DNA from 2 places in the Bradyrhizobium sp. GW821-FHT12B03 genome. Region 2 is predicted to be linked to the other one. Evidence: riboswitches for the same ligand, from Rfam matches in the RefSeq annotation. Region 2 holds a riboswitch; the other holds the start of a gene.
What was found. Region 2 has a riboswitch for S-adenosylmethionine ahead of AC1RUR_RS10605 (O-succinylhomoserine sulfhydrylase). Riboswitches for the same ligand answer to the same signal wherever they lie in the genome.
Positions count from the first base shown of each region.

Region 1: linked by a shared signal. The riboswitch ahead of metX (homoserine O-acetyltransferase MetX) and the one ahead of AC1RUR_RS10605 (O-succinylhomoserine sulfhydrylase) in region 2 are both predicted to bind S-adenosylmethionine.

Region 1 is NZ_JBXAQU010000006.1:327,741-337,961, reverse strand. It holds gene AC1RUR_RS14980 (gamma-glutamylcyclotransferase) at 1-347, opposite strand, end outside; gene AC1RUR_RS14975 (DUF2125 domain-containing protein) at 458-1,642, shown strand; gene AC1RUR_RS14970 (prephenate/arogenate dehydrogenase family protein) at 1,772-2,707, opposite strand; gene AC1RUR_RS14965 (pyridoxal phosphate-dependent aminotransferase) at 2,704-3,801, opposite strand; gene AC1RUR_RS14960 (chorismate mutase) at 3,834-4,682, opposite strand; SAM riboswitch at 4,874-4,953, shown strand; gene metX (homoserine O-acetyltransferase MetX) at 5,044-6,246, shown strand; gene metW (methionine biosynthesis protein MetW) at 6,248-6,910, shown strand; gene AC1RUR_RS14945 (outer membrane protein) at 6,965-8,428, opposite strand; gene AC1RUR_RS14940 (alpha/beta fold hydrolase) at 8,617-9,480, opposite strand; gene AC1RUR_RS14935 (TIGR02594 family protein) at 9,693-10,221, shown strand, end outside.
Region 2 is NZ_JBXAQU010000004.1:210,469-220,689, forward strand. It holds gene AC1RUR_RS10590 (MATE family efflux transporter) at 1-1,373, opposite strand, end outside; gene AC1RUR_RS10595 (hypothetical protein) at 1,541-2,593, opposite strand; gene AC1RUR_RS10600 (2'-deoxycytidine 5'-triphosphate deaminase) at 2,758-3,894, opposite strand; SAM riboswitch at 3,974-4,053, shown strand; gene AC1RUR_RS10605 (O-succinylhomoserine sulfhydrylase) at 4,127-5,314, shown strand; gene AC1RUR_RS10610 (SGNH/GDSL hydrolase family protein) at 5,375-6,367, opposite strand; gene AC1RUR_RS10615 (SGNH/GDSL hydrolase family protein) at 6,380-7,159, opposite strand; gene AC1RUR_RS10620 (OpgC domain-containing protein) at 7,159-8,415, opposite strand; gene apaG (Co2+/Mg2+ efflux protein ApaG) at 8,596-8,988, shown strand; gene AC1RUR_RS10630 (Hsp33 family molecular chaperone) at 10,210-10,221, opposite strand, start outside.

The DNA.
Region 1 (10,221 bases), on a different contig from region 2:
CGCGCATCGTTCTCCAGCCACACCGAGCGCATCACCTCGCGATAGACCGACGTCACCTGCTCGCGCGCGCGCAAATAGGCGACGACGTCGGCGCGGTTCTTTTCGGCGACACGGAAGGCGATGCCGCGGCAGGCGCCGCCGCGGTCGAGCCCGAGCACCAGGCCCGGCTTTTCCGGCGTGCCGCGATGCACGAAGGAATAGACGCAGAGCGCGCGATGCTCGCCGACCAGTCGCGCCGGGACGCGCTCCTCGAATTCGAAGCCAGGCCGCCACATCAGCGAGCCATAGCCGAACACCCAGAGGTCGCCCTTGGCTGTGGTGACGGAGGGGAGGGTGATTTCCGACATTTCGGGCACGGCTATCAGAACCGCGTTCCCAAGCGAAGCGAATTCTCGGCCTTTCGGAGCAGGCCAACCTCGCTTACATTTGCCATCATCTGGGGTCAAAGGGTCGCCGCATGTCCGATATGACCGTTGCCGCAGGCCGGCGCTCCCGTTGGGGCCTTTTCATCGCACCCGTTCTCGTCCTGATCCTCGCCGTCGCGTGGAGCTGCTTCTGGTTCTATGCGGCATCGCAGGCCGAAATCGCCGCGGACGCCTGGCGTGCGCAGGAGGCCAAGTCCGGCCGCATCTATGATTGCGCCAAGCGCTCGATCGCCGGCTTCCCGTTCCGCTTCGAGGTCCAGTGCTCCGGCGCCAGTGTCGCCCTGGTCTCCCAGAATGCGAGCAAGACGCCGTTCACGGCCAGGCTCGACAACATTCTGGTCGTCGCCCAGGTCTACGATCCCAAGCTTGTGATCGCCGAATTCGCGGCGCCGGCAACGCTGATCGACGGCGTCACGCAGAACACTTTCGTGGTGAACTGGAGCAAGGGCCGCAGCAGCGTGGTCGGCCTGCCGGCGGTGCCGGACCGCGCCTCCCTGGTGTTCGACGATCCCACCGTCAACCGTCTCGACGGCGGCGTGCAGGTGCCCCTGGCGCGCGCCAAGCAGGTCGAGCTGCACGGGCGGCTCGCGGACGGATCGCCGTCCGATCATCCCGTGATCGAGACCGTGCTCCACGTCGCGCAAGGCAGCATCCAGGGCGTGCATCCCTTGCTTGCCGAGCCGTTCGAGGCGGATACGCGCGCCAAGATCACCGGGCTCTCGGACATCACGCCAAAGCCATGGCCGCAACGCTTCCGCGAGATCCAGGCCGCCGGCGGCCATATCGAGATCGTGCAGTCGCGGATCCAGCAGGGCGAGATGATCGCGGTCGCGGCCGGCACGCTCGGCCTCTCGGCCAATGGCCGGCTCGATGGCGAATTGCAGATGACGGTGACGGGCCTCGAACGGGTGATCCCGGCGCTGGGCATCGAGAAGATGCTGGAAGAGGGCGTGCCGCAGGCAACGCTCGACCGCGTCGCGCCCGGCGTGAAGTCGCAGGATCTCAACAATCTGTTCGGCGCGCTCGACCGCGCCGTCCCCGGCCTCGGCAAGGTCATCAAGCAGAACGCCAATGCCGGCGTTGCCGCCGGCATCAACTCGATCGGCACCGAGAGCACGCTGGAAGGCAAGAAGGCCCGCAGCTTCCCGCTGAAATTCGTCGACGGTGCCGTGCTGCTCGGCCCGGTCAAGGTCGGCCAGATCCCGCCGCTGTATTAGGGACGAGGTGGCCGGCCACACACTCTGTCGTCATGCCCGGGCTTGACCCGGGCATCCACGTCTCTCTTCGATCGTGGATGCCCGTGGATGGCCGGGCCAAGCCCGGCCATGACGGAGAGTGAGGAAGCGCTACGGCTTCTTCAGCGCCGCATGCGGCCGGCCGAAATCGGGCGCCGCCGAATCCTGGCCGATCTCGACGATGCCGCGACGGATGGCGCGGGTACGGGTGAAGTGGTCGAACAGCGCCTCGCCGTCGCCGCGCCGGATCGCGCGGGTGAGCTTGGCCAGATCCTCGGTGAAGGTGCCGAGCATCTCCAGCACGGCCTCCTTGTTGGCGAGGAACACGTCGCGCCACATCGTCGGGTCGGACGCTGCGATGCGGGTGAAATCGCGGAAGCCGCCGGCGGAGAACTTGATGACTTCCGATTCCGTCACCTGTTGCAGCTCGTCGGCGGTGCCGACGATGGTGTAGGCGATCAGATGCGGCAGATGGCTGGTGATCGCGAGCACGAGATCATGATGATCCGGCGTCATCACCTCGACCTTGGCGCCCATCGCCGCCCAGAACGCGCGCAGGCGATCGGTGGCAGCCGGGTCGACGCCTTCCGGCGGGGTGAGGATGCACCAGCGGTTGATGAAGAGCTCGGCGAAGCCGGAGTCAGGTCCGGAATGCTCGGTGCCCGCCACGGGGTGCGCCGGCACGAAATGAACGGTGTTCGGCAGATGCGGCGCCATGTCCCTGACGATCGCGCCCTTCACGGAGCCGACGTCGGAGATAACAGCGCCGGGCTTCAGATGCGCGGCGATCTCCTGAGCCACCGGCCCGCAGGCCCCGACGGGAATGCAGAGGATGACGAGATCGGCGTCCTTCACCGCTTCCGCATTGGTCGCGACGACCCGGTCGACGATGCCGAGCTCGAGCACCCGCGCGCGCGTCTTCTCCGAGCGCGCGGTGGTGACGATCTCGCCGGCCAGGCCCTGGAGCTTCGCAGCGCGCGCGATCGAGCCGCCGATCAGGCCGAAGCCGATCAGGGCGACGCGCTGGAAGTGCGGGTTCGCGCTCATTTGCCGGCCATGAAGTCGCGCAGGCCCTCGACGACGAGGCGGTTGGCCTCCTCGGTGCCGATGGTCATGCGCAGGGAATGCGGCAGGCCGTAGTTCTTCAAGCCGCGCAGCACGAGGCCGCGCTTGGTGAGGAAGGCATCGGCGTCATCCGAGGTCCTGCCCTTCTCGGTCGGAAAGTGGATCAGCACGAAATTGGCGACGCTCGGCGTCACCTTCAGCCCGAGCTTGCCGATCTCCTCGGTCAGCCAGTTGCGCCAGGTTTCGGTGAACTGCTTCGACATCGCCTGATGCGCGGTGTCCTCGATCGCCGCGACCGCGGCGTACATCGCCGGCGTCGATACGTTGAAGGGACCGCGGATGCGGTTGACGGCGTCGATGATGTGCTCGGGGCCGAACATCCAGCCGATGCGCAGCGCGGCGAGGCCGTGGATCTTGGAGAAGGTGTGGGTCACCACCGTGTTCTCGGTGGTGGCGACCAGTTCGATCCCCATCTCGTAGTCGTTACGGGAGACGTAGTCGCAATAGGCGGCATCCAGCACCAGCAGCACATGCGACGGCAGGCCGGCGCGCAGGCGCTTGACCTCGTCGAACGGAATATAGGTGCCGGTCGGGTTGTTCGGATTGGCGAGCCAGACCAGCTTCGTCTTCGGCGTCACCGCCTTGAGGATGGCATCGACGTCGCAGGTGAGGTTGGTCTCCTGCGCGATCACGTTCTTGGCGCCGACCGCCATGGTCGCAATCGGGTAGACCAGGAAGCCGTGCGTGGTCGAGATCGCCTCGTCGCCATGGCTGAGATAGGTGTGGGCGAGCAGGTTGAGGATCTCGTCCGAGCCGGCGCCGCAGATGATGCGGTTGGGGTCGAGCCCGAACGAGCGGCCGATCGCTTCGCGCAGCACGCGGGAGGTGCCTTCCGGATAGTCTTCCAGATGATCAGCCACGTTCTTGAAGGCCGCGATCGCCTTGGGCGAGGGTCCGAACGGCGTCTCGTTGGCCGAGAGCTTGAACACCTTGCGGCCCGGCTCCGGCACCGGGGTCTTGCCGGGCGTGTAGGGCGCAATATCGAGAATGCCGGGGTTCGGCACGGGGCGGGACATCTTCAACTCCGGAATGGCAGGCGTCTCGTGACTTACGATTTCGACCCGGTCGGGGGCACCGTATAGCGCGTTGCGTGGCTGCCGACGAGGGCCGTGGAGCGCACCGAGGCCCCCGCTTCGATCAGGGCAGCCTTGATCTTGTCGATGCTGCTCGCGCTCGTGACCGAGACCAGCAGCGCCGCGCCGTCGAAGGCGGTATCGGGCACCGCCACGATGTCGGCGAGCGGCGACAGCGCCCGCGCGATCTCGGCATTCCACCCCGAGACGCGCACGCTGAAGGTCTCGACCTCCGTCACCAGGGCACTGTCGGCGACGCGCGAGATCGCGAACACGGGGAGTGCGGCCGGATGGTCGGCGCGTTCGACGAAGGGCATCCGCGCGATGATCTTCGGTGCGCCTTCCGCTTCCAGCTCCAGCCACCACGGAGTGCGGCTGGAGGTGGCCGAGACCAGCGCCAGATCGCCCTTGGATTTCGCCACCGCCTCGACCGCCGCCTGCGCGCTGAAATGCGCGACGTAAGGCACGGTGAAGCCGAAATGGAATCGCACGGAATCGCGCATCGCGGGCTCGCTCGCCGAGATGTCGGCATGCACCGCGAACGGTGCCTGCACGTAAGTGAACGTCGCGATGATGACGCGCCAGATGCTCTCGACCGTGTCGAGCGGCAGGATGCCGCGATGGCGTTCCACGATCCGCCGCATCATGTCGGCCTCGCGCGCCGGCCGGAACGCCGAGCCGACCTCCTGGGTCTGCTTCACCTGGATCAGGCGGTCGATGATGTCGCCGCGCTTCATCAGGAGGCGATGCATGCCCTCGTCGATCTCGTCGATCTCCTTGCGCAATTCCTGCAATGACGGTGGCGCGGGCGGACGTTGGGACATATCTGGCAAGGGCGTTGAGAGGCGTTCCAATGCGGATCCATCAGGCCGGATCCGCTGCGATCGGTGTCCTGATTAGGCAGTCGGGGCGGCGAAAGCAAAGAGAAATGACGGCCATTCGAGCTGACGGTGCAGAGAGGAATTTGGTCAATCCGGACCGCGGCTTGACGAAAACCGCCCAAGACAGTAGATTTTGCCTGTTCCGTGGTCATTTGAGCCGGCCGGCTTGCAGCCACGTTAAAAAACTCGCTAAACAGGCCGGGGACGCTTTCGATCCCGGCCGAACCTATCGTTCAGGCCGGGTTTTTCATGGCCTGATGTCACTGCGATCTGAAGTCCGATCGCAAATGAGGTCGATGGTCAGATGGTTGGCGTCACGTCGCTTCCGAGTCCCGCGATCAGTGCCGATGAGCGCTCGCACGAGGTGGATCATCCGAGTTCGCTGGTCGCGCATTTCGGCGCTGATCAGCCGCTGCCGCTCGATTGCGGGATCGATCTTTCGCCGTTCCAGATCGCCTACCAGACCTATGGCGAACTCAACGCGGACCGCTCCAACGCCATCCTGATCTGTCATGCGCTGACCGGTGACCAGCATGTCGCCAATGTGCACCCCGTCACCGGCAAGCCCGGCTGGTGGGAAACATTGGTCGGCGCGGGCCGTCCGCTCGATCCCAGCCAATACTTCATCATCTGCTCCAACGTGATCGGCGGCTGCATGGGCTCGACCGGGCCGGCCTCGATCAATCCGGCGACCGGCAAGGTGTGGGGGCTGGATTTCCCCGTCATCACCATTCCCGACATAGTGCGCGCGCAGGCGATGCTGATCGATCGGCTCGGCATCGACACGCTGTTCGCGGTCGTCGGCGGCTCGATGGGCGGCATGCAGGTGCTGCAATGGACCGCGGCCTATCCCAAGCGCGTTTACTCCGCACTGGCGATCGCCTGCTCGACGCGCCACTCGGCGCAGAATATCGCCTTCCACGAACTCGGCCGCCAGGCCGTGATGGCCGATCCCGACTGGCACAATGGCGGCTATGCCGATCACGGCATCCATCCGCATCGCGGTCTCGCGGTCGCGCGCATGGCCGCGCACATCACTTACCTGTCGGACGCCGCACTGCATCGCAAGTTCGGCCGGCGCATGCAGGATCGCGAGCTGCCGACCTTCTCGTTCGACGCCGACTTCCAGGTCGAGTCCTATCTGCGCTACCAGGGCTCTTCTTTCGTCGAGCGCTTCGATGCCAACTCCTATCTCTACCTCACGCGCGCGATGGACTATTTCGACATCGCCGGCGACCATGGCGGCGTGCTCGCAAAGGCGTTCGCCGATATCCAGACCCGCTTCTGCGTGGTCTCCTTCACCAGCGACTGGCTGTTCCCGACCTCGGAATCGCGCGCGCTGGTGCATGCGCTGAATGCGTCGAGCGCGCGGGTGTCGTTCGCCGAGATCGAGACCGATCGCGGCCATGACGCCTTCCTGCTCGACGTGCCCGAATTCTTCGATATCTCCCGCGCCTTCCTGCAATCGGCAGGCAAGGCGCGCGGTCTCAGCAGCAAGGGTGGCTAGGATGTCAGTGCAGGAAGTGCTGCCGCTCGGCGGCCTTGCGTCGGAGCAGCCCGGCCAGTTTCGCGCCGATCATCTGCTGGTCGCCGGGATGGTCAAGCCTGGCTCGAAAGTGCTCGACGTCGGCTGCGGCGACGGCGATCTGCTCCAGCTGCTGGAGACGCGCGGCATCGACGGCCGCGGTATCGAATTGTCGCGCGAGGGCGTCAACCGCTGCGTCGCCAAGGGCCTTGCTGTCGTGCAGGGCGATGCCGACACCGACCTCGTGAACTATCCGGACGACGCGTTCGATTACGTGATCCTGTCGCAGACGCTGCAGGCGACGCGGCAGCCGAAGGTGGTGCTGGAGAATCTTTTGCGCATCGGCCGCCGCGCCATCGTCTCGTTCCCGAACTTCGGCTTCTGGCGGATGCGGCTTCAACTCCTGGTCGGCGGCCACATGCCGCGCACGGAGAATCTGCCGGCAAGCTGGTACGACACCGCCAACATCCACTTCTGCACCATCAAGGACTTCGTCGAGCTCTGTGACGAGATCCACGTCAAGATGGAGCGCGCCGAAGCGCTCGACCTCTACGGCCGCCCGCTGCGGCTGCGGATGCCGTGGTGGGTGTGGAATCTGTTCGGCGAGCAGGGCGTGTTTCTGCTCACGCGCAGCGGAGGGAAATAACGCTCGCAGCCGATAGCGAACCTGGGGGCCGGCCAGCACCGGCCGCCGCGACGGTCAGTCCAGCAGCTTGTAGTTCAAGCCGACGCGAACGATGTCGTTACGGACGCTGGACCGGGTGCCGATCGATACGAACACGGGATCCCCGGTCGGAAAATCGTTGCTGATACTGCCGAGGTCGGCGTGCAAATATTCGACCTTGCCGGTCCATCTCCCCGTCAACCAGGCCTCCAGGCCGCCGCCCGCCACCCAACCGGTCTTGGTCCGCTTGAAATGTGACACCAGGGCGCCGAATTGGTCGGTCTCCTCGATCTCGGCGAAGGCCGCGCCACCGGTGACGTAGAGGAGATAGCCGCGTTCGGCCCAGCCGAGCCGGCCGCGCACCGTGCCGAACCAGTTGAAGCGCTGGGTCACCTTGTCGATGAAGCCGGGAACGGTGCAGCTGTCGGCGCAGGCGGTGTCCTTCTGGCCGCTCCATTGCGCATCGCCTTCGAGGCCGAGGACGACGCGGTCGACCTGCCAGTTGTAGCCGAGCTGGCCGCCCGCGAGCGCGCCTTGCGGCGAGAACCGCTGCGGCGCGAACGATGATGTGTAATGGGTGAGCTCGCCCGCCGCCGGCGGAATCGCCGGATCGATGAAGTTGAACTGCTTGAACGCGGTATTGCCGGCTCCGTATCCGGCGTTCAGGCCGCCGTAGAGTCCGTTCCATCGCCATGCCAGCATGGCCGGATCGGTCTGGGGCACGCCAGCCGCCACGCCATCCAGCAGCCGGTGATTCACGCCGACGCGAACGATGTTGTCGGTGAAGCGGCTATTGGTGCGGTTGACCATGTCGAAGGCGACCAATTGCGTCGCCGCCGCGTATCGGGCTGTGGAGCTCGTGGCTCCGAGGTCGAGATGCAGATATTCGAGCTTTACCGTCCATCCCTGCGACAGCTGTCCCTCGATGCCGCCGCCCAGCACCCAGCCGCCGACCACACTGCGCACGATCGAGGAGGCGATCGCGTCGTCACGCTGCTCGCTCGCCGTTTCCTTGACGCCGGCCCAAGCCGCGCCGCCGGTCAGGTACAGCAGGGTCCCTCCATTGGCGATGCCGATTCGGCCGCGCACCGTCGTGAACCATTGAACTTCATGGCGAAACAGCTCTGCCGCGACTTCCGGGTTGAAGTTTTGGGTGCAGGTGTCGCCGCCGCAGGCGTCGCCGCGCTGGCCGCTCCATTGCAGGTCGCCCTCGAGCCCCCACACCCAGCGGCCGGCCTGCCAATTATATCCGAGCTGCCCGCCGAAGATGGCTCCCGTCGGCAGAACCCGTCCCGGAAGCTGCTGCGTGAAGCCACGATCGATCAGGTCCTGGCTGAACGAATCCCGGCCGAAACTATAGCCGGCATTGACGCCGGCATAGAGGCCGCTCCAGCTCCACAGCGCCGGCGGAGGCGCCTTGTATTTGACGGGAAGGTCGGCGGCTGACGCCGCGAATGTGGATGCAAGCAGGATCGCAGCTGAGAGGTTGGTCGGTCTCATTGCTGGAAATTCCAGATCGGCACGCTTGGGTGCCACGCTTGGTGCAAAGGGTGGAATCAACGACGCTAACAAAATCGATCGGCATAGGAACACATTTGGCGGGGCTTAGCTGTTGTCGCCTTGCCACATCGGGAAATCTTTGCAGTCGGAGATGGTGCGCGCGCAGCGAGCCCGTCCGTGCACACTGCCTAATTGTTGGTCAGCGATCGCCGATCACGGCCCGGCCAGCGCTCGGCCTCCACCAGTTTAACGAAGCGCTCAACCGTCTCGTTGAACAGCGCGGGCTCTTCGAGGTTGAGCACGTGGCCCGACTTCGGAAACATCGCGAGACCTGCCGCCGGCAGATGCTTCTTCAGGAATAGGCTCGCCCCGACGCAGGGATCGTCCTCGTCGCCGCAGATGATCAGCGCCGGCGTTGCGACGCTCCTGATCGCGTCCGTCATGGTGTAGATCGAGGGGCGGCCGCCCTGGAAGCCGCGCATCGTGCTCGCCGATCCCTTGGCATCGTGCCGCGCCAGCGCGGCGTAGAAATCGGCGTGGCCGCGCGGGTCCTTCACCAGGAAGGGAATCCGGCTCGGCGCCTCGCGCGTGACTTTTGCGACTTCCGCCGAGCCCAGCGTCTCGAACTGCTCGGCATTGGCGCGGCATTGCTTGCGCCAGGCGTCGAGATTTTCGAGCTCCGAGCCGGAGCCGACGCCGGCCAGCGTCATCGACAGCGCGCGCTGCGGCGCGTTCAGTCCGATCTGGAGCGACGAATAGGCGCCCATCGAGAGACCGACGAGATGCGCGCGCTCGATCTTGAGATGATCGAGCACGGCGAGCGCATCGGTGTAGAAATGTTTGTAGGTGTAGACCTCGCCCGATGGCACGTCCGACGGCGTGTAGCCGCGCGCCGAATAGGTGATGCAGCGGTGGCTGCGCGCGAAGTAGCGCATCTGCGGCTCCCAATTGGTGTAGTCGGCCGCGAACTCGTGCAGGAAGATGATCGGTGTTCCCTGACCCGCTTCCTCGAAATAGATGCGGACGTCGTCCCTGGTCGTGGCGTGGGGCATTAACTGTTTCCCTCTCTTCAAGCCGCAATTGCAGGATCGCAGTTAATGTTGTTGTCCGCAATGCGGCAGCATGGCGAGCACCGGCGCAAATTCATCGCAGCCATTCGCGGGTCTGGCGTCTTTTTCTCGCCACATCGGGCGGCTTAACGGCCAGACGGATGTCGGCCGTGCACGGGCCGACTGGGAAGTGGGGTGTCAACGAAGGATGAAGAATGTTCGAGTTGTTTGCGTCTCGCCTGTCGCGTTGTGTTGTCGCGCTGGCGCTGTTCTTCGCGGCGGTCGCCGCGTTCTCGTCTCCGGCCTCGGCACGGCCTCATCGTCATAGCGCAGAGCGGCACGCTTACGCGCATCACGCCAGCAGACATCATCACTATCACTACCGGCATCATGCGCGCAGCTCGCGCTTCGAGCGCAGCGCGGCGCAGCTGCAGGCCGGCGGATTCATGAACACGCAGGCCAGCTACGATCCGAACGCCAACAGTGGCGGCATGGGTGACATGCGCTCCATGGGCGGCGGGGACATGGCTGTCGGCGGAAGCCTGCGCCGCGCTGGCCGTATCAGCCGCGCTGCCAACATGAGCTACGCTGTCAACAAGAGCAGCGCTGGCGACATTGGCAACGCCGGCAACATGGATACGAGCGGCGGCTTCGGCGGCGGATCGGGTCTCGTGTCCGAGGCGCGCCGCTATCTCGGCGGCAATCCGACCGGGCGCGGCAGCCTGTGGTGCGCGCGCTTCATGA
Region 2 (10,221 bases):
ACGCTGGAGCACGACAGCAGGCCGAGCAGGACCATCGAGCTCGCGGCCAGCCAGAAGAAGCTCTGCGCCGTGGCGTCATGCGTCGACAGCCACCAGCCGGCGGCGGAGATGTAGATCAGTCGCGCGGTCTGCGCCAGCACCGGGCCGACCACCTTGGCCGCGCCCTGCGAGCAGAAATACATCGTCGAGGCGAGACCAATGAAGGCGTAGAATGGCGCGACCGTCGACAGATATTGGTGGCTGGTCGCGCGCACGGTGGCGCTGTCGGTGAAGATGTTGACCCAGAGGTCGGGGAAGAGCGCGACCAGGCACGCCGGCACGCCGACGGCGACGAACGCGCTCGCACCCGCGATCCAGGCAATGCGCCGGGCGCGCGCAATGCGGCCGGCGCCGATCGCCATGCCGACCATCGGCACCGAGGCGATGCCGAACGAGAACGCGATCGAGGTCAGCAGGAATTCGAGCCGCGCGCCGATGCCGTAGCCGGCGAGGATCGCGGTGCCGAACTTCGCCAGCATGTGGGTGAAGATCGAGATCGTCAGCACCGATTGCAACGGCGAGAAGCAGGCGATGGCGCCGACCTTCAGGATATCGAAGAACATCGCCCACTGGATGCGCAGGCCACGCAGCTTCGGGACGACGCGCGCGCGGCCGGAGAACAGGTACCAGCCCATCACGCCGATGTTCATGCAATAGGCAATCAGCGCGCCGGCCGCGACGCCGCGCATGCCGAACTGCGGCACTGGTCCCAGTCCGAGCCCCAGCGTGCCGCCGAGCACGATCTGCCAGGCCGCGGAGTTGAGGATCAGGAACGAGGGCAGCCTCATATTGCCGGTGCCGCGCAGCACGCCCGCCATGGTGTTGAGCAGCCAGGGCAGCACGGCGCCGCCGAAAAACACCTGCGTGTAGGCGATCGCATGCGTCAGCACGTCGCCGCGGCCCCCGAGCATCTCGAGCACCTTGGGCCCGAAGATCAGCATGCCCAGCATGAAGACGAGACCGAAGGTGATGCCGATCAAGAGCGCATGCGCGGCGAGCGTGCCGGCGCGCTCGCGGTCTCCGGCGCCGAGCGCACGCGCGATGGCGGAAGCCACCGCGCCGCCCATGGCGCCGCCGGACATCGTCATGGTCAGGATCACGGTCGGAAACACCAGCGCCATCGCGGCCAATGCCTCGACGCCGAGCCGGCCGATATAGGAGGTCTCCGCGATCACCGTGCAAGTGCCGGCCGACAGCGCGATCACGTTGGGCCAGGCAAGCCCGAGCAACGTGCGCAGGATCGGGCCGTCGGTCAGCGCACTTCTCACCGGCGGCGGGGGCGGCGGCAGCGGACGCTCTTGTTCATCGACCGGGATTTCGGCGATGTCGGACATGTCCTCTCCCGGGCACGAGCGCCATGTGCGGCGCAGCAATCACTTGGTGTGGCAAAGCATTTGTGCGCGCGGGGCGCGCGGCAAGAGGCTTGTTAGCACGGCAATTGCCGATTCCTCCTGCGCCGCGCGCAGGCGTGCCCTGCGGCAGCGCATTTCAATGGGTGGAATTATCCCACGGTCCACACCAGCGGCGTGCGGCCGTCTGCCATAGGCCGCAGATGCACGCCGATATGCCGGCCGCATCCCGCCGCAAGGCCTCCGAACAATCCCTCCAGCACCTTTGCACATGCGGGATGATAGTCGGCGACATCGTCCATCAGCTTCCAGCTCCGCTGGCGGATTTCGAAGCTGCCTTCGGACGGCGTCGCCTCGGCAGCATCATCCTGCGCGGCGAACAGCGCGTTCAGGAACGCAGCGAACTCGCGCACACCGCCACGGCTCTTGTCCAGCGCTGCAGCGACCTCGTCGAAATATTGCATCCCGATCAGCTTGCCGGTGAGGTGCAGGAGATAGCCGGCGTCTTCCGGGCCGAACAGCTGCACCATCACGGGTGCGGCGGTGCGCACATATTCCATCGCGTAGTTGCGATAGGCTTTTTCGAGTCGCGGTTTTGGCCAACTCGCAACGGGAAGCGCGGGCGCAGTCTTCGCATCGAACAGCGGCGCTTCCAGATGCCGCGCGAACACCAGACGCTGATCGAGCTCGAGCGGGTGATCGTACTGGTGATAATAGCCTTCGAGCCCGTCCTGGCCGTCGACGCTCTGCTTGGTGCAGACGAAGCCCAGCCTGAGATCGCCGAGCGCGACACCGTTGTTGGCGTGCCAGCCGCGCAGCATTGCGCGGCTGACCTCGCCCGGCACGCCGCAGATCGCGGTGCCCTTCCAGATCCAGCGCGGCGGCGGATAGCGGATCCAAGCCTTGGTGTCGCTCTCATGCATGTACTCGACATGCACGCCGCCGATCCAGTTGGAGAGGTAGTGATATTGCGCGGCCGCTACCGCCGGCGGCAGGTGCCTGAGGCCGAGCTTCTCAAGTCCCGGCAGGAAGCGCTCCTGCTGCTGGCGGCGGAACACGCGGAAGACGAACTCTGCGGCATCCGCCGTGCCGCGCCGCGTGACGACGGTGAGGATCAGGCCGGTGAAATAGGCGTGATAGAGATCGGCGACCGCGCGCCAGCGTTTCCATTGGGCTTGCTGCGCGGTGTCGGCTGCGGCGGTCATGTTCGCTCCCGGCTTGTTGTTTTGCGGGAGTGTGTCATCGGCCGTGCGGAGGCGCAACCGGAGGCGATTTCAGCAGTAGCCCGGATGGAGCGAAGCGTAATCCGGGATTCGTGCGAGATGCGAAAGGGCCCCGGATTTCGCTGCGCTCCATCCGGGCTACGGAATTACACCCGAAAATGCTTGCTCAGCTTCAGGCCCTGCGCCTGATAGTTCGAGCCGATGCGCTGGCCGTACATCGCGTCGGGGCGGGCGAGCATCTTCTCGTAGACGAGGCGGCCGACGATCTGGCCGTGCTCGAGGATGAAGGGCACTTCGCGCGAGCGCACTTCGAGCACGGCACGGGAGCCCTGCCCGCCGGCACCGGCATAGCCGAAGCCGGGATCGAAGAAGCCGGCATAGTGCACGCGGAATTCACCGACCAGCGGATCGAACGGCACCATCTCCGCCGCAAAGTCGGGCGGCACCTGCACGGCTTCCTTGGAGGCGAGGATGTAGAACTCGCCGGGGTCGAGGATCAGGCTGCCGTCGGGGCGCGCCGAGATCGGTTCCCAGAAGTCTTCGACGGCGTAGCCGGAGCGGCGATCGACATCGACCACGCCGGTGTGGCGCTTGGCACGGTAACCGACGAAGCCGCTGGCCTTTTCGCCTGAGAGATCGACGGAGACGGCGACGCCGCCGGAGAGATCGGCATCGTCGATGTCGACGAGGCGCTCGGACGCATGCAGCGCGTCGAGCTCGTCGGCATTGAGGATGGCGTCACCGGTGCGGAAGCGCACCTGCGAGAGGCGCGAGCCCTCGCGCACCAGCACCGGAAACGTCTTCGGGCTGATCTCGGCATAGAGCGGGCCGTGATAGCCGGCGCCGATCATGTCGAAGCGGCGGGTGCCGTCGGCGATGACGCGGGTGAAGACGTCCAGCCGGCCGGTGGAGCTTTTGGGGTTTGCGGCCGCGACGATCTCCGGCGGCAGCGCCAGGCTTTCCAAGAGCGGCACGATGTAGACGCAGTTGGTCTCCAGCACCGCACCGTCGGCGAGGCTGAACTCATGCAGCTTCAGTTCGTCGATGCGCTCGGCGACCGTGGCGCCGGGCCCGGGCAGGAAGCTGGCGCGGACGCGATAGGCGATGTCACCGAGGCGCAGGTCGAGGCTCGCCGGCTGGATCTGGCTTTCGACGAAGTCATAGGCGGGCAGGATCAGGCCAGCCTTCGCCATCGCCGCGATCATGCGGTCGGGCAGGATACCATTGGCGTTGGCGGCGACCGTGAACGTCAACCGAGGGTCCTCATCAGGGGGCAAGTACATCCGGACATGCGGAAAATACAGCTTTTTACGGCTATCCGATGGACGCCTTGACGAAAAGGGCATTGCGGAATATGAGCATGACTTATCCCGTGGTGATTTGAGCCGGCCGGCTTGCAGCCACGTTAAATAAGTCGCTAAACAGGCCGGGGACCTCTGTGATCCCGGCCCGTGGAGATATCCAGGCCGGTTTTTTTGTGACCGTTTTTGAAGAGATGGTCATGTCGGAGGTCCTATGTCGAAGCCGTCTGCTGCTTACCGTCCCGAAACCCGCCTGGTTCATTCCGGCACCCTGCGCTCGCAATATGGCGAGACGTCGGAGGCGCTGTTCCTGACCCAGGGCTACGTCTACAACAGCGCCGAGGAGTGCGAGGCGCGGTTCAAGGGCGAGGACCCCGGCTTCATCTATTCGCGCTACTCCAATCCGACCATCTCGATGTTCGAGCGCCGCATGATCGAGCTCGAAGGCGCCGAAGCGGCGCGCTCGGCCGCAACCGGCATGGCCGCGGTGACGACCGCAATCCTCGCGCCGCTCAAGGCCGGCGACCACGTCGTGGCATCTCGCGCCCTGTTCGGCTCGTGTCTCTACGTCATTCAGGACCTGCTGCCGCGCTACGGCATCGAGACCACGCTGGTCGACGGCTCGGATCTCGACCAGTGGCAGCGCGCGCTCAAGCCGAACACCAAGACGTTCTTCCTGGAGAGCCCGACCAACCCGACGCTCGACGTGCTCGACATCCCCGGGATCGCCGAGATCGCACACAGCGGCGGCGCGCGGCTCGTCGTCGACAACGTGTTCGCGACGCCGATCTGGCAGAGCCCGCTCGCGCTCGGAGCCGACGTCGTGGTCTATTCCGCGACCAAGCACATCGACGGCCAGGGCCGCTGTCTCGGCGGCATCATCCTGTCGTCGGAAGCGTTCGTCGCCGAGCACCTGCACAATTTCATGCGCCAGACCGGCCCCTCGATCTCGCCGTTCAACGCCTGGGTTCTGCTCAAGGGCCTGGAGACGCTGGCCGTGCGCGTGCGCGCACAGACCGACACCGCGGCGCGCGTGGCCGACGTGCTGGCGAGCCATCCCAAGATCTCGCGGCTGGTCTATCCCGGCCGCGCCGATCATCCGCAGGCGGCGCTGGTGAAGAAGCAGATGCGCGGCGGCTCGACGCTGGTCGGCTTCGAGGTGAAAGGCGGCAAGGCCGCCGCGTTCCGCGTGCTCAACGAGCTCCAGCTGGCGAAGATCTCGAACAATCTCGGCGACGCCAAGAGCCTCGTCACGCATCCGGCCACCACGACGCATCAGCGCCTGAAGCCGGAAGACCGTGCCGCGCTCGGCATCAGCGAGGGCTTCATCCGCTTCTCGGCCGGGCTCGAGCATGCGGACGATCTGATCGAGGATCTCACGGCGGCGCTGGAGAAGGCGTGATGGCGAATAGCGAGTGGCGAATGGATCCCTATTCGCTACTCGCCCTTGCCTATTCGCCTCTCACATCGGCCGATACGCGCGCACATCCGCGGGCACGTTCACGCCGAGCTTGATCTGGCCGACGGAACGGATGATGTCGTCGCCGAGCAGCTGGGCGAAGCAGGCGTAGCCCCAATCGTTCATGTGCAGGCCGTCGGCGATGACGAAACTCTCGACCGGAATCGATTGGTTCTCGTGCCAGTCGCGCATCACCTCGAAGCGCGGGAAGATGCCGACGTGACGGAGCTCGGCGACCTTGCCGAGCAGCTTCACCATCTTGCCGGCGCTCTCCTTGCGCTGGTTGACGGCCGGCGAATATTGCGGATCGACAAGCACGATGTCGGCGCCGCCGGCGGCCTGGATGCGGCTGATGCCGTCCTCGACCAGCTTGGCGGTGTCGCCGGGATCGAGGTTGCGCAGCACGGCGTTGGTGCCGACCTGCCAGATCACCATATCCGGATGCACGTCGATCACCTGCGTCTGGAGGCGCTTCATCATCTCGGGCGCGTCCTCGCCGCCGACACCGGCATTGATGACGGTGATGTCGGCGGTCGGATATTGCCGGCGCAGCTGCGCGGTAAGACGGTTCGGATAGTTGAAATCGGGCGAGCTTGCGCCATAGCCCGCCGTCGACGACGAGCCGAATGCAACGATCACGACGGGCTTGCCGGCGACGAGCTTGCCCGCGACATGCGGCAGCGACCCCATCGTCTTCGAGCCGCCCTTGGGCGCCAGGCAGGGCACGCGGCTGAAGATGTCGCCGGCGGATTTCGCGACCTGCTTCACCTTGTCGATGGCGCGCGCGGTGATGCCGCGCTGCTCGGGGGACGTCGCGGCAACGGTGGTCTGGGAGGGCGATGCGGGAGCGGGATTAGCGGCCTGCGCCGGTGCGGGCGTCGCCTGCGCGGCTTGCGCCTGAGCGGGTGCCTGCGACACCGACGTCAACAACAACAGCGCCGCCGTTGCGGGCGCGGCCAGCCATGCCATCAGGCAAAAAGGGCGGAGAGAACTCATTAACGCTAGACCTCAATTTTGCTGCTGGGCCGGCCCCAGATGGGCTGCGTCAATCACAAACTGTGCCAACGCCCGGCCAAGGCAATCGTGGACTTGCTTCGCCAGCTCGGGCCCGCGGGACGGGCTGAACAGGTCGAACTGACCCTGATCATTCCACTGCCGCATGATCGCGAAACGATCGAACAGCGGGATGTCATGCTCCTGTGCCACCACCCGCATATTGTCGAGATAGGGCGGCACCGAGATCATTGTTTCGGTACGCGGGCTGTACTGCAAGTTCATCAACACGACGTCAGCCCCTGCATTTTGCAATGCGGAAACCCCTTCGGTCACCGCGCCGCGAAAATCGTCGGGATCGATGGCTCGGATAGCATCCACGGTCCCGGTCTGCCAGATGACCAAAGTAGGCCTTTTTGCTTCCATCAGCTTAACGAAGGTGGTGGCCGCCTCCTCGGCCGTCTTCTTGCTCTGTATTTCTACGGAGACGTGCACGGCCTCCGACGGCGGCAGCTTGTCCTTCAGGATGGCCTGCATGCGTGCCGGATAGGAAGCGTCCTCGGAGGCCGGAATCGTGGTCGAGCGGCTGCCGATGACCAGGATTTCGAGCGGCTTGCCTGCCTTGATGGCATCGGCGACCTTGGGAAGCTGGCTTTCGCTGCTGAGCAGATAGGGCGGCAATTCGCAGGCCGGAGGCGCGGCCGGGGCGGCAGGCGCAGCATCGCCCGCGCGCGCCGACGGCGCGGCGAGGTTACCGCATAGCAGGATCAGGCTCAGGAGAACCTTCGCCTTCATCAGCCCCCTCCCGCCAGATCGGCGTTGCCGACGGCGTTCTTGGTTTTCGCACCGCTCTTGTCAGCCACGCGCTTGTACCACGAAATCACCCAGGCAACGCCCCACATGATCAGGATTCCGGAGAGACTAATCACCGCATGCATGACGGCGCCGCCGGAGACTTCGGCCAGGATGAAATGGCCGGCGAAGGCGAGGAAGACGCCGAGGCAGAAGATCTCCAGGGAATGGGAGCCGCACAGGATCAATGGCCGCAGCCAGGGCGATTTCAGGCCCGGCCAGTCGCGCGGCAGAAAGCGCACGGTGAGCGCGGCCAGCGCCAGGAAATGCGTGAAGCGCAGCACGTCGAGGTCGGTCTTGTCGATCGGATACATCCATTGCTCGAGCCGCTTCGGCATCAGGTGCGACAGCTGCGGCACGTACCAGGTCAGCGTCACGTAGAACGCCGCCGCGATATAGGCGATCGAAATCCACATCGTCACCGGTGAAGCCAGAATACGCGACATGCGCCGCGCACCTCCGAGCGCACACCATGCACCGAAGACGAAAAGCAATTGCCAGGCCAGAGGATTGAATGCCCAGAAGCCGTTCGGATAGGCGGAGAAGTAGAGGTCGTATTCCCAGGTCACCGCGTAGAGCACGACCGAAAGGCCGAGGGTGACATCGGGCTTCCACTTCATCGACCACAGGATCAAAGGCAGCGCCAGCATCAGCACGATGTAGAGCGGCAGCACGTCCATGTTGACGGGACGGAAGCGGAGCAGCAGCGCCTGCACGATGGTGACGTCGGGCTGCTTGAGGAAATCCATAATGCCCATCTCTTCGGTGTAGAGCGGGTTCTCGAAGCTGGTCGCGACGTAGGAGATCTCGGCGAGGAAGATCGTGAACAGGAAGACGTGGGCGACATAGATCTGCCAGACGCGCCGCAGGATGCGCGCGGTGGCGATGACGACGCCGGACTCCAGCATCGCGCGGCCGTAGACGAAGGCGGCGGTATAACCGGAGATGAAGATGAAGATCTCGGTGGCGTCGCTGAAGCCGTAATTGCGGATCGTGAACCAGGTCAGCAGGCTCGTCGGCAGATGGTCGATGAAGATCAGCCACAGCGCGAGGCCGCGGAACAGGTCGAGCCGGAGCTCGCGCTCGCCGATCGCCGGCAGCGAGATGGCCGACGTGGCCGCACGCGGCCTTGCCTCCACGGGCTTGGCCCCGGCGCCCCCCGCGATCGTCGATCCCGTCACTTGGTCGGCAATGGTCATCGGGGGCTGAAAACCCTCACACAAATCGCGACGTTGAAGGAGTGTACCGGTCCGGCCGTCGTCTCGCAAAGCGACCGGATCACATCGAGGTGTACTTCTTCGCGAATTCTGGCGGGACGATGTCGCGAAAGCCGCCTGCGGCGTTTGGTTCCCGGCCGGGTTTTCGTTATGATGGCAACCATGTACCGCGCCGTGACCCGCCAGATCGAAGTGACCGTCGAGCCGAACTTTGTTCCGGAACAGTCGTCGGCCGACCGCTCCCGCTATTTCTGGTCCTACACCATCGTCATCACCAATTCCGGCGAGGAGACCGTGCAGCTCAAGACGCGGCACTGGATCATCACCGACGCCACCGGCCGCCAGCAGGAGGTCAGGGGCGAGGGCGTGGTCGGCGAGCAGCCGACGCTGGCCCCCGGCGAGCGCTTCGAATACACCTCCGGCGTGCCGCTCTCGACCGCCTCCGGCTTCATGACCGGCCGCTACCAGATGGTCAGCGAAAGCGGCGAACGCTTCGAGATCGACGTGCCGACGTTCTCGCTGGACAGCCCGGATAACAAGCGGGTGTTGAATTAGGGCGGGAGGCTCCGCGCCTCGATCTATCCGATTGCGTGCAACGCGCTCCGCTGATCCCGTCATCCTGAGGTGCGAGGTATGGGACGCAATGCGTCCCATGGCGAGCCTCGAAGGATGAACGCCGAGGTGCAGCGGGGCCGTCGCCCTTCGAGGCTCGCCGAAGAGGCGAGCACCTCCAGCGACAACGGCTTCGCCGTTGCGCGGGGGTGACGGTGGGAGATGGGAGTTCGCTGCTTCAACACCGTCATTGCGAGCGCAGCGAAGCAATCCAGAATCCCTCCGCGGAAAGACTCTGGATTGCTTCGCTGCGCTCGCAATGACGGAATATGAGGCGACGGCATCGTTCTCCAAACACCATTGTCATTCCCCGCGAAGGCGGGGAATCCAGTACGCTGCGGCTTCTCGATGAATCATAGGCGCTTCGGAATACTGGATCGCCCGGTCAAGCCGGGCGATGACAGCGAGTGTATGGTTGCAGACACGCCTTCGCATCCTCGCGGCTGATTTCGCCCGAGCTTTGCCTGGTCACTCCACCCTCTTTAAGCCAAGAGGGCGCAGGGAAGGCCGGGTGCTGACCTCGCACCCGCGGTCCGCTGCGCGAAAATGTAGCGCAAAAGAACCGCACAGCAGCATACAGGTGGTGCCAATCACTCGGCCTTCCCTGCGCGATGGTCGGACGGCTTATGCCGTGCTCTCCCGGGAGCCGAACTTTCCTTCTGGCCTCCCTCGCCCCGCGGATTGACGATGCCGTCCGCCCGGTTGGGCTCGCGCACATCTCCGCGACAGGCATGACCGTAGCAACGACGGCCAGGACCACACGGTTTTGCCGTACGCGTTCAGCGTCGCTCGTCCGCACGTGGCCACGGGCTCACAGGGACTACCCGCCCTGCCCTTGACCTCTCGCGCACGACGCTGCCGCGTCCACCGCAACCCGGCTCGCATATCGTGACGACGTACGATCGCCCCTCAAGGATGAGCCGGGATGAGCGACACATACGACATTTCCGAATTTCGGTAAAGTGGAATCTTTTTGTGCGATGGGATTGACAGAGGGCGACACAGGCACGGTCCCGTAGGGTGGGCAAAGGCGCAAAGCGCCGTGCCCACGATCTGACTATGTGAACCGAGAGAGATCGTGGGCACGCTTCCGCCGTCGCTCTTCGAGCTATGGCGGACAAGTCGCTTTGCCCACCCTACGAGAGCTCGCCAAGCCTCTGCGAATTACGCGTCCTC